DNA from 3 places in the Micromonospora sp. WMMD956 genome. Region 1 is predicted to be linked to each of the others. Evidence: riboswitches for the same ligand, from Rfam matches in the RefSeq annotation. Region 1 holds a riboswitch; each other region holds the start of a gene.
What was found. Region 1 has a riboswitch for cobalamin ahead of O7628_RS16255 (peptidase). Riboswitches for the same ligand answer to the same signal wherever they lie in the genome.
Positions count from the first base shown of each region.

Region 2: linked by a shared signal. The riboswitch ahead of cobN (cobaltochelatase subunit CobN) and the one ahead of O7628_RS16255 (peptidase) in region 1 are both predicted to bind cobalamin.
Region 3: linked by a shared signal. The riboswitch ahead of bluB (5,6-dimethylbenzimidazole synthase) and the one ahead of O7628_RS16255 (peptidase) in region 1 are both predicted to bind cobalamin.

Region 1 covers NZ_JARUBI010000005.1:3,534,182-3,538,355, reverse strand. The annotation lists gene O7628_RS16260 (hypothetical protein) at 62-541, opposite strand; gene O7628_RS16255 (peptidase) at 593-1,636, opposite strand; cobalamin riboswitch at 1,735-1,869, opposite strand; gene metE (5-methyltetrahydropteroyltriglutamate--homocysteine S-methyltransferase) at 1,997-4,174, opposite strand, start outside.
Region 2 covers NZ_JARUBI010000005.1:6,221,437-6,225,610, forward strand. The annotation lists gene O7628_RS27160 (hypothetical protein) at 100-435, shown strand; gene cpt (chloramphenicol phosphotransferase CPT) at 470-1,003, opposite strand; cobalamin riboswitch at 1,263-1,392, shown strand; gene cobN (cobaltochelatase subunit CobN) at 1,681-4,174, shown strand, end outside.
Region 3 covers NZ_JARUBI010000005.1:2,890,450-2,894,623, reverse strand. The annotation lists gene O7628_RS13365 (LysM domain-containing protein) at 1-47, shown strand, start outside; gene O7628_RS13360 (Rieske 2Fe-2S domain-containing protein) at 84-935, opposite strand; gene O7628_RS13355 (hypothetical protein) at 1,030-1,371, opposite strand; gene bluB (5,6-dimethylbenzimidazole synthase) at 1,445-2,089, opposite strand; cobalamin riboswitch at 2,125-2,324, opposite strand; gene O7628_RS13345 (helix-turn-helix domain-containing protein) at 2,342-3,292, opposite strand; gene O7628_RS13340 (AraC family transcriptional regulator) at 3,449-4,174, opposite strand, start outside.

The DNA.
Region 1 (4,174 bases):
ACCGCCCGCACGTCGAGTGACGCCAGAGCGGTGGCCGGCACCCGGCACGTCGGTCGACGGGTCAGGGAGCGGCGATGCTCGGTGGGGCGCCCGCGCCGAAGGACCAGCCCTCGACGCTGCCCGGCGCGGGGTTGTAGCTGGTCGCGCCGGACGTGCTGTAGGACCAGGCGCCGCCGCTCGGCGCGTGCCAGTACGACCAGTACGCGGTGACGGGTGGAGTGTTGACGCACGGCTCGGTCGCGGCGGTGGGCTTGCCGTTGATCCGGCACACGAACGCCAGTCCCCAGCGCGAGGTTCCGGTCACGGTGAAGCCCGCGCCCTGGAGGGCGGCCAGCCCAGTCGCCGGGTCGCCGAGGGCGCAGGCCACCTGGACCCCGCCGCCGAGGGCGGCGAAGTCGACCACCACGGTGACCCCCGACGTGCCGGTACACGCGGCGGCGTGCGCGGCCTGCGGCGCAGGCTCGACGGCGGTCAGCGCGACGGCGGCGACGGCGGCGGCCAACAGTCCGGCAAGCCGCCTACGAATGACGATTCGAAACATGGGTCCTCCCCGAGAGCAGACGAATGAGAATCAGGCGAGCGACGGAACGGCTCACGGGCAGTCGGGGGTCGGTGCGCCGGTCGTCGCGCCGGCGGCGGACAGGTGGGCGTACCCAGCGCCGGTCAGACCGAGGACGGCCTGCGCGGTGGCGCGGGCGGCGGTGGCCGGGTCGAAGGCGCCGCCGTCGAAGTCGACCGCCCCCCGGTCGGCTGACGCGCCGGCGCAGTCGACCTGGAGTCCGGCGAGGAACGTGCGGGCCCGCGCCCAGGCCAGCGGCCGGTGACCATCGCGCAGCGCCTGCGCGGCGAGCCCGGTGCTGTTCGCGTTCGGTGTTCCCCCTACGTTGGCGAACCCGCCGTTCGCGCCCTGCACCGAGAGCAGCCAGCGCAGCCCCGGGGCGGCGTCGGCCCTGCGGCCGGCCGCCCGCAACGCCTGCACCGCGAGCGCGGTGGCGTCCACGTCGGAGGTGCAGACCGGCTGGGCGGGCAGCAGCGGGTAGCCACCGTCGGCGCAGCGGGTGCCGGCCAGCCAGGACGCGGCCGCTGCCGGCACGCCCTGTGCGGTCCGGTCCAGCGCGAGGATCGCGAAGGACTGACTGAAGGCGTTGCTGTAGTCGCCGAACGCCGACCGGTCGGTGAACCGGCCGGTCGGCGACTGGAGCGAGCGCAGGCGGGCGACCAGGTCCACCCCGCCCACATCCGTCGGGTCACCGCCGCGCACCGCGACGGCGAGGGCGAGTTTGGCGGTGGCGCCGACGTACGCCTCGGTCGTGCCGTCGCCCACGTAGGCGTCGCGGACGTCCGGCCGGCTGACCCAGGCCAGCGCCCGCGTGCCGGAGTCGTCGGCGACGCCGGCAGCGGCGAAGGCGAACACCGCGTCGAGGGTGAGCCCCTGGTCCGGGTAGGCGACCCCGTCGTAGACCACCTCGAAGCGTTCCCCGTCGATTAGTTGCCGGGCCAGCCACCCGGCGGCGGCCTCCGCCCGGGTCGGGCCGGCGGGCGCGGGAGCGGCGAGCGCGGGCGTGGTGACTGTGAGGGCGGCGAGCACACCGCAGAACAGCGCGAGCAGGCGGTGCCGGCTCAGGCGAACGACCATCGGAAGCGCCTTTCCGGCCCGGCGGTCGTCAGAACCCGAACGACCACCGTGGCACGGGGTCGACCGGGACTCCGACCCGTGGGCCACGACGGGTGGGGGAGCGAAATCGCGGGCACGTCGGGTATTCGGGCTTGTCATCGGAGCACACCCCGATGGCCTACCGTTGCGGGCCAGCGCCGGACTTCGACCGGACTTCCCCCTACGCGCACGCTGATGAAGTTGTCGCGTCAGTCTGGCCGGGCGGGGCAGCACGTGTCAATGCGTTGCCCGACATCAACACACGGTGACCATCGCGACAGGGTGACACGGTCGCTCGGCCGTGCCGGGCGGGACGGTGTCGGCGTCCCGCCCGGCCTGCGCTCACCTGCCGCGAAGCTCGACGGCGGCGGCGGCGAGGTGCGCCAGAGACGCCTCGACCTCGGGATAGCTGCGGGTCTTCAGGCCGCAGTCGGGGTTGACCCACAGCCGCTCGGCCGGCACCACCGCCAAGGCCCGGCGAAGCGCCTCGACGACCTCGTCACGTGGCGGGACCCGGGGCGAGTGAATGTCCCACACGCCTGGCCCGACTCCGCGGTGGTAGCCGGCCGCGGCTAGGTCGCCGAGGACCTCCATCCTCGAGCGGGACGCCTCGATGCTGGTGACGTCGGCGTCGAGGGCGTCGATGGCGGCGATGATCTCACCGAACTCGGAGTAGCACAGATGGGTGTGGATCTGGATGTCGTCGGCGACACCGCTGGTGGCCAGGCGGAACGCGCCTACCGCCCAGTCCAGGTAGGCATCCTGGTCCGCCGCGCGCAGGGGCAGGGTTTCCCGCAGGGCCGGCTCGTCGACCTGGATCACCCGGATGCCGGCCGCCTGAAGGTCGCGGCACTCGTCACGCAGGGCGAGGGCGATCTGGTCGGCGGTGACGTTGATCGGCTGGTCGTCGCGCACGAACGACCAGGCGAGGATCGTCACCGGTCCGGTGAGCATGCCCTTGACCGGCCGGTCGGTCAGCGATTGCGCGTAGGAGGACCAGGCGACCGTCATGGGAGCCCTGCGGGCCACATCGCCGTAGATGACCGGCGGGCGGACGCAGCGGGAGCCGTACGACTGCACCCAGCCGTGCTCGGTCGTGGCGAAACCGGTCAACTGCTCACCGAAGTATTGGACCATGTCGTTGCGCTCCGGCTCGCCGTGCACGAGTACGTCGAGGCCCAGCCGCTCCTGGAGCCGGATGACATGCTCGACCTCGGCGCGCATCCGCTGGACGTAGCCGGAGTCGTCGAGCCGGCCGGACCGGTGTGCGGCGCGGGCCGCACGCAGCTCGGCGGTCTGCGGGAACGAGCCGATGGTCGTGGTGGGCAGCGGCGGCAGGTGCAACCGGGCCTGCTGGACCGCCGCCCGCCGCCGGTGGTCGCCCCGTTGCCTGTCGCCTGGGCGCAGCGCGGCGAGCCTGCCCCGCACGGTGTCGTCGCGCCACGCTTTCGGGGCGGGTGGTAGCGGTTCAGGCAGCGGCGTCGTGCCGTCGCGCAGGGCGCGGCCGAGCAGGACGACCTCGTCGACCTTCTGCCGGGCGAAGGCCAACCGCCGTCGCAGCTGCGGATCGAGCGTGGTCTCGGCGGCGAGGTCCACCGGCGTGTGCAGCAGGGAGCAGGAGGTGGACACGGCGACGTGGTCGGCGAGCCCGGTGACCGCGGCACCGGTCGTTATCGCCGCCCGAAGGTCGGTGCGCCAGACGTTGCGACCGTCGACGAGCCCGGCGACGATCGTCTTGCCGTGCAGTGGGCCGGCTCCGGCGAGACGTCGCAGGTTGCCGGGCCCGGCAACGAGGTCCAGGCCGAGCGCCTCGACCGGCGTGTCCAGCAGCGCGGGCAGCGCGTCACCGAGTTCCCCGAAGTAGGTGGCGACGAAGATCCTCGGCCGCTGCCGCACGGAGCACAACCGCATGTAGGCATCGTGTAGCGCCTCGATCTCGGCCGTGGTGCGGTCGGCCACGTAGGCGGGTTCGTCCAGCTGAACCCACGTGACACCGGCGGCGGCGAGGGCACGGAGAACGTCGGCGTACACGTCGACGAGTTCGGCCATCCGATCGAATGACTCGACGCCTGGTGTGGAGGTCTTGGCCAGCAGCAGGAACGTGGCGGGCCCGACCAGCACCGGTCGGCTCTCGATACCCAGTGCGCGGGCTTCTCCGTACTCACGCAACGCCTTGTCGGGGTTCGCGGCGAAGACGGTGTCGGGTCCGATCTCCGGGACCAGGTAGTGATAGTTCGTGTCGAACCACTTCGTCAGTTCCAGCGCCGGTTCGGCGTCGACGCCGCGGGCCATGGCGAAGTAGGTGTCGAGCCCTGACAGGCCGAGTCGGGCGAAGCGTCGTGGGACCGCGCCGACGGCCACCGCCGTGTCGAGGACGTGATCGTAGTAGGAGAACGTGTTCGACGGGATCGCGTCCAGGCGGGCGTCGCGCAGCGTCCGCCAGACCCCGGCGCGCAGCGCGACCGAGGTGCTCTCCAACTCCGCGGCGTCGATGCGGCCCGCCCAGTAGGCCTCCACGGC
Region 2 (4,174 bases), 2.7 Mb from region 1:
CGGGGAGGCGAGCCGGGTCAGCTTCCTCACATCCCGCGTCCAGCAGGCTGCCAGGCGGGGATGCTCCACTGGAGGGCACGCCGAGGAGAGGAGCCGGGCATGGGCTGGTTCAGCCGCCGCCGACCTGTCGCCGACGGGATCCCGACGAAGCTCGACCGCGAGGCGACGCCGGACGACCTGGCCGCCCTGGAGGCGTTCGTCCGCAGCCGCCGGGGCGTGGAGTTCTACCTGGAGCCGGAGACCACCGCGACCGACACCACCGTGATGGCGATAGCCCACGACGGGGAGTGGATCCGGCGGCGGACCGGGTCGCCGCGGGCCGCCGCGAAGATCGCCCAGCGGCACGCCGTTCCGTTGTACGAGGCCGCGCGGACCGGGTACCCGGAGCGGATGCGGGCCTGGAACCGGGCGCACCCGGAGCGCCGGGCGCGCTGACCCCGGGCGCCGCCGGCCCGCCGCACCGAGTCGCTCAGCGCACGTGCGCGGCGATGGCGCGGGCACAGTCGAGCGACTCGGTGCGGGCGGTGTCGACCTCGACGTCGTAGCGGACCCCCTCGTGCACGGTCTCGGCCTGCGTCGCCGCCATCCCGATCACCCGGTCGCCCCGGGCGATCTCCCGCGCCGCCGCGACCGCCGGGGGACACCGCACGCCGGCCCACAGCACCTCGACGTCGGCCAGGTAGCCGCCGAGCCGCTCCTGGGAGGCGCCGCCACCGAGGAAGACCTCGTCCAGGATGATCCGCGCCCCGGCGTCCGCCATCGCGGCGATGCCGACCAGCCAGGCGTGCTGCACGGCGAGGAAGTCCCCGCCGACGTCGACCTCGCCGTGCGGGCCGAAGCTCAGCCCGGCGGGGCTGCCCAGCAGGGCCGGCGGCAGCCGGGCGATCAGGTCGTCCACGCCGAAACTGATCCACGGGTGCGGCAGGATGCGCTGGAGGCACCGGACGATCGCGGACTTGCCCGAGCTGGAGCCGCCGTTGAGCACGATGACCTGCGTCGCCACTGATCGGATTCCCTTCGGGCAAGTCCCGTCCCGCGCCGGCGGGCGATGATCGGAATCAGCCTAGCCAGCCCGCGGGCAGGCGGCGGGGAAATGCGCGCGGAACGAACCGCATCCATCGGCGTACGACATTTGCTTTCGCCGCATCCGATTCCCGATGCAATTGTCAGGCATCGATGTAGTTGGGGGGGTGGGGTGGCCGGGAGCCCGGCGTTGACCGGCGGCGGTCGGGTGTGGCAGCATTCGCGGCCTGACGGCAGTGAAGGAAGCCGGTGCGATTCCGGCGCGGTCCCGCCACTGTCACCGGGGAGCGATCCCCCCTCGTGAGTCACGGCCGTGCGTCTGCGGTTGGAAGGCCGGGGGAGAGCGTCGATCCGGAAGCCAGGATACTTCGGCCGTCGGAGCGACCCCAGGGCGTGGACACCCGAGGAGGACCCGATGACGCACGGCGTCTCGCACATCGACGTACACCGTCGCCGCCTGCTGGCGCGCGGCAGCCTGCCCGCGCCCCGTCGCCGCACCTGAGCCCGCGCCCCGGGTGCCGCGCCGCGCTGCGCCCCCGGCGCCCCGGCCCGCGCCGGTGAGCCGGCCGCAGGCCCGCCGTACCCGCTGAACCCGCGCCCACGCCTGCCCGCAGGCGGCCTGCCCGCCGCCCCGTGCGTCACTCTCCGGAGCCCTCCGTGCGCATCCTGCTGCTGTCCACCGCCGACACCGACCTGCTCGCCGCCCGGGCCAGCGGCGTCGGCTATCGGCTGGCCAACCCCGCCCGGGTCGCCGCCGACGCCGTGCCGGCGCTGCTCGACGGCGTCGACCTCGCCGTCGTACGGCTGCTCGGGGGCCGGCAGGCGTGGCCGGACGGCCTCGCGGCCGTGCTCGACTCCGGGGTGCCGACGGTCGTCCTCGGCGGCGAGGCGGTGCCCGACGCGGAGCTGATGGCCGCGTCCACCGTGGCCTCAGGGGTGGCCACCGGGGCCCTGGCGTACCTGATCGAGGGCGGGCCGGGCAACCTCGCCGAGCTGGCCCGGTTCCTCTCCGACACGGTGCTGCTCACCGGCGAGGGCTTCGCCCCGCCCGCGCCCACCCCCGGGCACGGCGTCCACGGCGAGCGGCCCGTCAAGCCCGAGCGGCCGACGGTCGGGATCGTCTTCTACCGGGCGCACGCCCTCGCCGGGAACACCGCCTTCGTCGACGCCCTCGCCGACGCCGTCGACGCCGCCGGGGCGAACCCCCTGCCGGTCTTCTGCGGCTCGCTGCGCGGGCTGGCTCCCGGCGACGGTCCGCTGGAGCTGTTCGCCCGCTGCGACGCCCTCGTCGTCACCGTGCTGGCCGCGGGCGGGACGGTGGCCGCCGACGCCTCCGGCGGGGGCGACGACGACGCCTGGGACGTCGGCGCGCTCGCCGCCCTCGACGTGCCGATCGTGCAGGCGCTCTGCCTCACCAGCACCCGCGACCAGTGGGCCGGCAGCGACGCCGGGCTGTCCCCGCTGGACGCCGCCATGCAGGTGGCCATCCCCGAGTTCGACGGCCGGATCGTCACCGTGCCGTTCTCGTTCAAGCGGATCGACGCCGACGGGCTGTCGGTCTACGAGCCCGACCCCGAGCGGGCCGCCCGGGTCGCCGGGATCGCCGCGCGCCAGGCCCGGCTGCGGCACGTGCCCCACGCCGAGAAGCGGCTGGCGATCGTGCTCAGCTCCTACCCGACGAAGCACTCCCGGGTCGGCAACGCCGTCGGCCTGGACACCCCCGCCTCGGCGGTGCGGCTGCTCGCCGCGCTCGCCGCCGCCGGCTACCACCTCGGCGACCGGCCGGTGCCCGACGACGGGGACGCGCTCATCCACGCCCTGATCGCCGCCGGCGGTCACGACGTGGAGTGGCTCACCCCCGAGCAGCTCGCCGCCGCCGACGCCCGGGTGCCGCAGGCAAGCTACCGGCGCTGGTTCGAGGCGGTCCCGGCCGCGCTGCGGGAGCGGATCCGCGAGCACTGGGGCGAGCCGCCCGGCGAGCTGTACGTCGACGACGGGCACGTCGTGCTCGCCGGCCTGCGGCTGGGCAACGTGCTGCTGGCGATCCAGCCGCCGCGCGGTTTCGGCGAGAATCCGATCGCCATCTACCACGACCCCGACCTGCCGCCCAGCCACCACTACCTCGCCGCGTACCGCTGGCTGGCCGCGCCCGAGGCGGACGGCGGGTTCGGCGCGGACGCCGTGGTGCACCTCGGCAAGCACGGCACCCTGGAGTGGCTGCCCGGCAAGGGCCTCGGCCTGGCCGCCGACTGCGCCCCCGACGCCGTCCTCGGCGACCTGCCGCTGGTGTACCCGTTCATCGTCAACGACCCCGGCGAGGGCACCCAGGCCAAGCGCCGCGCCCACGCCGTCGTCGTCGACCACCTCGTGCCGCCGATGGCCCGCGCCGAGACGTACGGCGACCTGGCGAAGCTCGAACAGCTCCTCGACGAGTACGCCACCGTGCAGGCCCTCGACCCGGCGAAGGTGCCGACGGTGCGGGCGCAGATCTGGGACCTGGTGCGCGCCGCCGAGCTGCACCACGACCTGCACACCGCCGACATGCCCGCCGCCGACGACTTCGACGACTTCGTGCTGCACCTCGACGGGTACCTGTGCGAGGTCAAGGACGTGCAGATCCGCGACGGCCTGCACGTCCTCGGCGGCGCGCCCACCGGCGAGGCGCGGGTCAACCTGGTCCTCGCCGTGCTGCGCGCCCCCCAGGTGTGGGGCGGGGTGCGCGCCCTGCCCGGCCTGCGCCAGGCGCTCGCCGCCGCGTACGGCCTCGACGAGGCCGCCCTGCTCGCCGAGCCGGGACGGCGCATCGCCGTGCCGAAGGAGCTGACCGACGTGGCCGACGGCCCCGCCGGCACCGCCGCCGACGCCGTCGACCTGATCGAGGGGCTGGCCCGGCGGCTCGTCGTCGCCATGGAGACCCTCGGCTGGGCCGCCGACGCCGACGCGAACACCAGCGCCAGCACCGGCACCGGCATCGACGCCGACGCCAGCGCCGACCGGGTCGACGCCGTCGTCGCGGAGGTCACCGGCCGGGCGATCCCCGACGCCGCCGACGTGCTGCGCTTCGCCGCCCGCGAGGTGGTGCCGCGGCTGGCGCGCACCACCGACGAGGTCGGCCGGGTGCTCGGCGCGCTCGACGGCCGGTTCGTGCCGC
Region 3 (4,174 bases), 640 kb from region 1:
CCAACAGCGCGCGGGCCCTCGTCACCGGACGGCACCGCCGGGACTGACCCCAGCCGGCGCGCGGGGCGCGGCGGGGCCCGGGCTCAGGGCAGCCGGGCCTCCAGGACCCCGTCGACCACCCGGGTCGGCAGGATCTGCTGGTCGTTACCGGACGGCCCGTGCATGACCTCGCCACCGTTGAGCCGGAACGCGCTTCCGTGCCACGGGCAGACGACGCAGGCGTGCCCGTCGATCTCGGTGACGTCGCCCTCGCCGAGCGGGCCGCTCTGGTGCGGGCAGCGCTCCAGCATCACCGTGACCTCGTCGCCGTGCCGGTAGAGGATCACCGAGACGTCGTCGACCTCGCGGGTGACCAGCTTCCGTTGCGGCAGGTTGGCCATGTCCGCCAGCGGGTGCCAGCCCTCGCCGATCCGGTGCAGCTCGGAGATGCTCTGGTTGACCTGCGCCCCCTGCTTGTACGCGAGGTGCCCGCCGAGGTACGCCCCCGCGCTCGCCGCGCCCAGCCCGAGGTACGCCAGCGCCCGCCCCGTGCCGTGCCGCCCGCGCAGCCGGGCCGCCAGCGAACCCGCGTACAGGGTGAGGCCGACCGCGTTGGCGGCGGCGTGCACCAGTCCGACGCGGCGCTGCTCCCGGGAGAGGGCCGCCCAGTCGTTGAGGCCGGCGATCGCCGCGGGGAGGGCGCTGACGGTGCCCAGCCCGACCAGGGCGGTGGCCGCCCGGCGTTGGCCGGGCATCAGGTCGAGCACGGCCGCGCTGATCCAGGAGCCGACCGGCACCTGCACCAGTGCCGGGTGCAGCGGATGACCGATGAAGACGCCGTGCAGCAGGTCACGCACCCGCTGCGGGCGCAGGGTGGCCTGGACGACGCGTTGCAGCCGGTCACCGGTCCGGTCCAGCGTCGAGGCCTGTTCGAGTTTCGTCAAGAGTGCCCGCATTCCGTCCGACTTCCCGGCAGAAGCGGTCGCAAACCGGGCAGCCGCAGCGGGTCTCCAACGTACGCGGGTCCGCGCGTACGCCGGACGGGGCCGGCTACAGCCAGGGGCCACTGCGGCAGATGAACTGGGTGGTCCCGCTGTACTGGGTGGCGCTGCCGTCGAAGTAGCTGTAGCTGGCCCGTACGGGGTGGCCGAGGTTGCTGGCCGGGCAGGTGGCGAAGAGGGTCGACCCGGCGGTCGTGAAGGTGCCGACGCTGCCGGAGTACCAGGTGACGGTCCACGTCGTCGTGCCGGTGCTGCTGGCGTCGCAGTAGAACTGCGACGCGCCGGACTCGCAGAAGGGTGCCGGGGCGGCGGCGAGGGCCGGGGTGGCGGCGGCGGCCAGACCCAGGGTGGCGAGGACGGATGCGGCCAGGACCTTGACGGTGGTACGCATGGAACTCCTCCCGACGTAGCTAAGCGATGACTCAGGGCGACGTCAGCCTAGCCGCCGCATAGACGTACCTGAATTAGCTGTTCGGTCGGTCAGCCGACCGTCGCGCCCAGCGGTCGTGGTGCAGCGCCTCGGCGAGGGGTCGGCCCCGCCGCCACCCGTGCCGCTCCAGGTCGGGCACGGTCTCCAGGTGCGTCACCGGCCCGACGCAGAGCCAGGCCACCGGCCGGATGCCGGCCGGCACGCCCAGCAGCTCGGCGAGGAACGGCTCCCGGTAGAAGGAGACCCACCCGACGCCCAGCCCCTCGGCGGTGGCGGCGAGCCAGAGGTTCTGGATGGCCAGGCAGACCGAGTAGAGGCCGGCGTCGGCGATGGCGTGCCGACCGAGCACGGCCGGGCCGCCGCGCTGCGGGTCGTAGGTGACGACGACCGACAGCGTCGACTCCAGCACCCCGTCGATCTTGATACGCGCGAACCGTTCGGCCGCCGCGCCGTCCAGGGTGGCGGCGAAGGCGGCCCGCTCGGCCTGCACGTGCCGGTGGAACCGGCGGCGGACGGCGGGATCCCGGACCAGGACGAAGTCCCACGGCTGCGAGTAGCCGACGCTGGGCGCCGCGTGCGCGGCGACGAGGATCCGGTGCAGGGCGTCGGCCGGCACCGGCTCCCCGGTGAACTGGGCCCGGACGTCCCGGCGGCGGCGGATGGCGTCGTAGAGTTCCACAGGCAGGCTCCCGCTGCGCTCGGCCCACCTCGACGGGTGGGCGGTCGACGCGAGGCCGGTCTTCGGACTCCCGGATCGACGCCTGCCCGTCCGCCTTCCCAGCCGCACGGCCAGTGGCTGCGCTCCTCGCGCGTGGACGGTGGCTCCCCGGTCACCGCGGCGGGCCCGTGCCGGATTCACACCGGCTTCCCGATTCTCCCCGCGCAGGCGGGGCACCTCGCATGATCGTGCCGCCGGCGATGCTAACCCGCGTCAGCGGCGCAGCGTCCGGCCGGGCAGCTCCCCGTACGTGGCGAGATAGCGGGCGGCGAAGCGGCGCGGGTCGGCGAATCCCCAGCGGGCGGCGACCACGGCCACGGAGACGCCGTCGCCGGGCACGGCCCGGGTCAGTTCCTGGCGGGCCAGATCGAGCCGCACCCGGCGCAGGTAGGCCAGCGGGGTCGTGCCGAGCTGACTGCGGAACGCGAGCTGCACCGCGCGGGGGGTGGTGGCGGCGGCGCGGGCGATGTCGACGAGACCGATGTCGGTCCCGGCGGCCGATTCGATGAAGGCGATCGCCCGGCGCAGGGTCCCCTGGTGGGCGTCGGTCCGGTCGCATGACCGGTCCGCCACGACGGCGTTGCTGGGGAACGCGGCGAGCGTGGCCGCGGCGAGCAGGCGGCCGAGGCCGCCGAGCACGAGCGGGGACGCGCCCGGCGCGCCACCGGCGGCGATGACGGACTCCGCGTACCGGACGGTCCGCCGCCACCGCCACTGGGCATCGGCGCAGACCGGCCGGAAGCTGGCGAACCGCAGGGGGGCCAGCGGGCGGTCCGGGTCGACGCGGGCGACCTGGTCGAACAGCGAGAGGTCCAGCAGGACGGAGGTCACGTCCACGTCGCTGGACCACGAGGAGCCGGGCAGGTCGGGCTGGTAGAGCACGCCGACCTCGCCGGGCCCGATCAGCTCGTCGACCCCGTCGCACCGGTGCCCGAAGCACCCCCGGCGGGGGGCGGCGAGCAGGACGTACCCGAGCGGTTCCGCCTGCACCCGCAGGTCCAGGGAGATGCTGATGTCGTCGATGCAGAACGCGCCGGTGCTCCACCGGTCGTGGCGCAGCGGAAGCCCGGTCGGCACCGCGGCCAGTCGCACGCTGCGGCCGTACGAGGTCTCGAAGACGTGCGCCGCCTCGGCCGGATCGCTGGTCGAGAACCGGGTGAGCACCGGCGGGCCATTATTACTGCAAGTCACTTATCCACATCCCTCAGTCACGAGGGAGCCTAGCCACCCGGCGCGGGCGGGCCGCGCAACGGCACGCCGGGGCGGTTCCTCCCCCGCCGGCGACCGGCGCGGCCGACGGGCCGGGGTTCGCGCCGTCCGTCAGCCCCGCAGGGTCTGGCTGGGCGGCTGCCCGTAGGCCCGGCGGTACTCGGTGGCGAACCGGCCCAGGTGGGCGAAGCCCCACCGCGCGGCGGCGGCGGCCACGGTGAGGCCCGCGCCGGGCTCGGCGGCCTGGAGGTCGCTGTGCACCCGTTCCAGGCGCACCCGTCGCAGGTAGCGCGTCGGCGTGGTGTCGAGGTACTTCCGGAAGGCATGCTGGAGCGCCCGCGCGCCCAGCCCGGCCGCGACCGCCACGTCGGTCAGGGTCAGCGCCTGGTCCGCGTACTGCTCGATGTAGGCGACCGCGCGACGGACCGCGGCCGGCGCGACGGCCCCCGCGCCGCGCGTCGGCGCCTCGGTCATCGTCGTGTTGGGGAACGTGGCCAGCGCGACGGCCACCAGCAGGCCCGTCGCCTCCGCCTGCACCAGGGCGTTCGTCCCGAACGCGGCGCCCGGCAGCGCCACCTGGGTGAGATAGCGCGTGGTGTTGCGCCAGAGCTGCGCGGCGGACGGGGACACCGGCAGCAGCCCCTGGAACCGCAGGTCGACCGGCGCGAGCCCGCACCGCTCCTGCGCCACCCGCCGCACGTCGGCGAGGGGCAGCTCCACCGCGACGACCTCCATGTCGCGGTGCAGGATCGCCCTGGTCCGCCGGGGCGGCACCAGCAGCAGGCCGCCCGCGCCGGCCATCACCTCCCCGGCCCCGACGTCGACCCCCCAGCCACC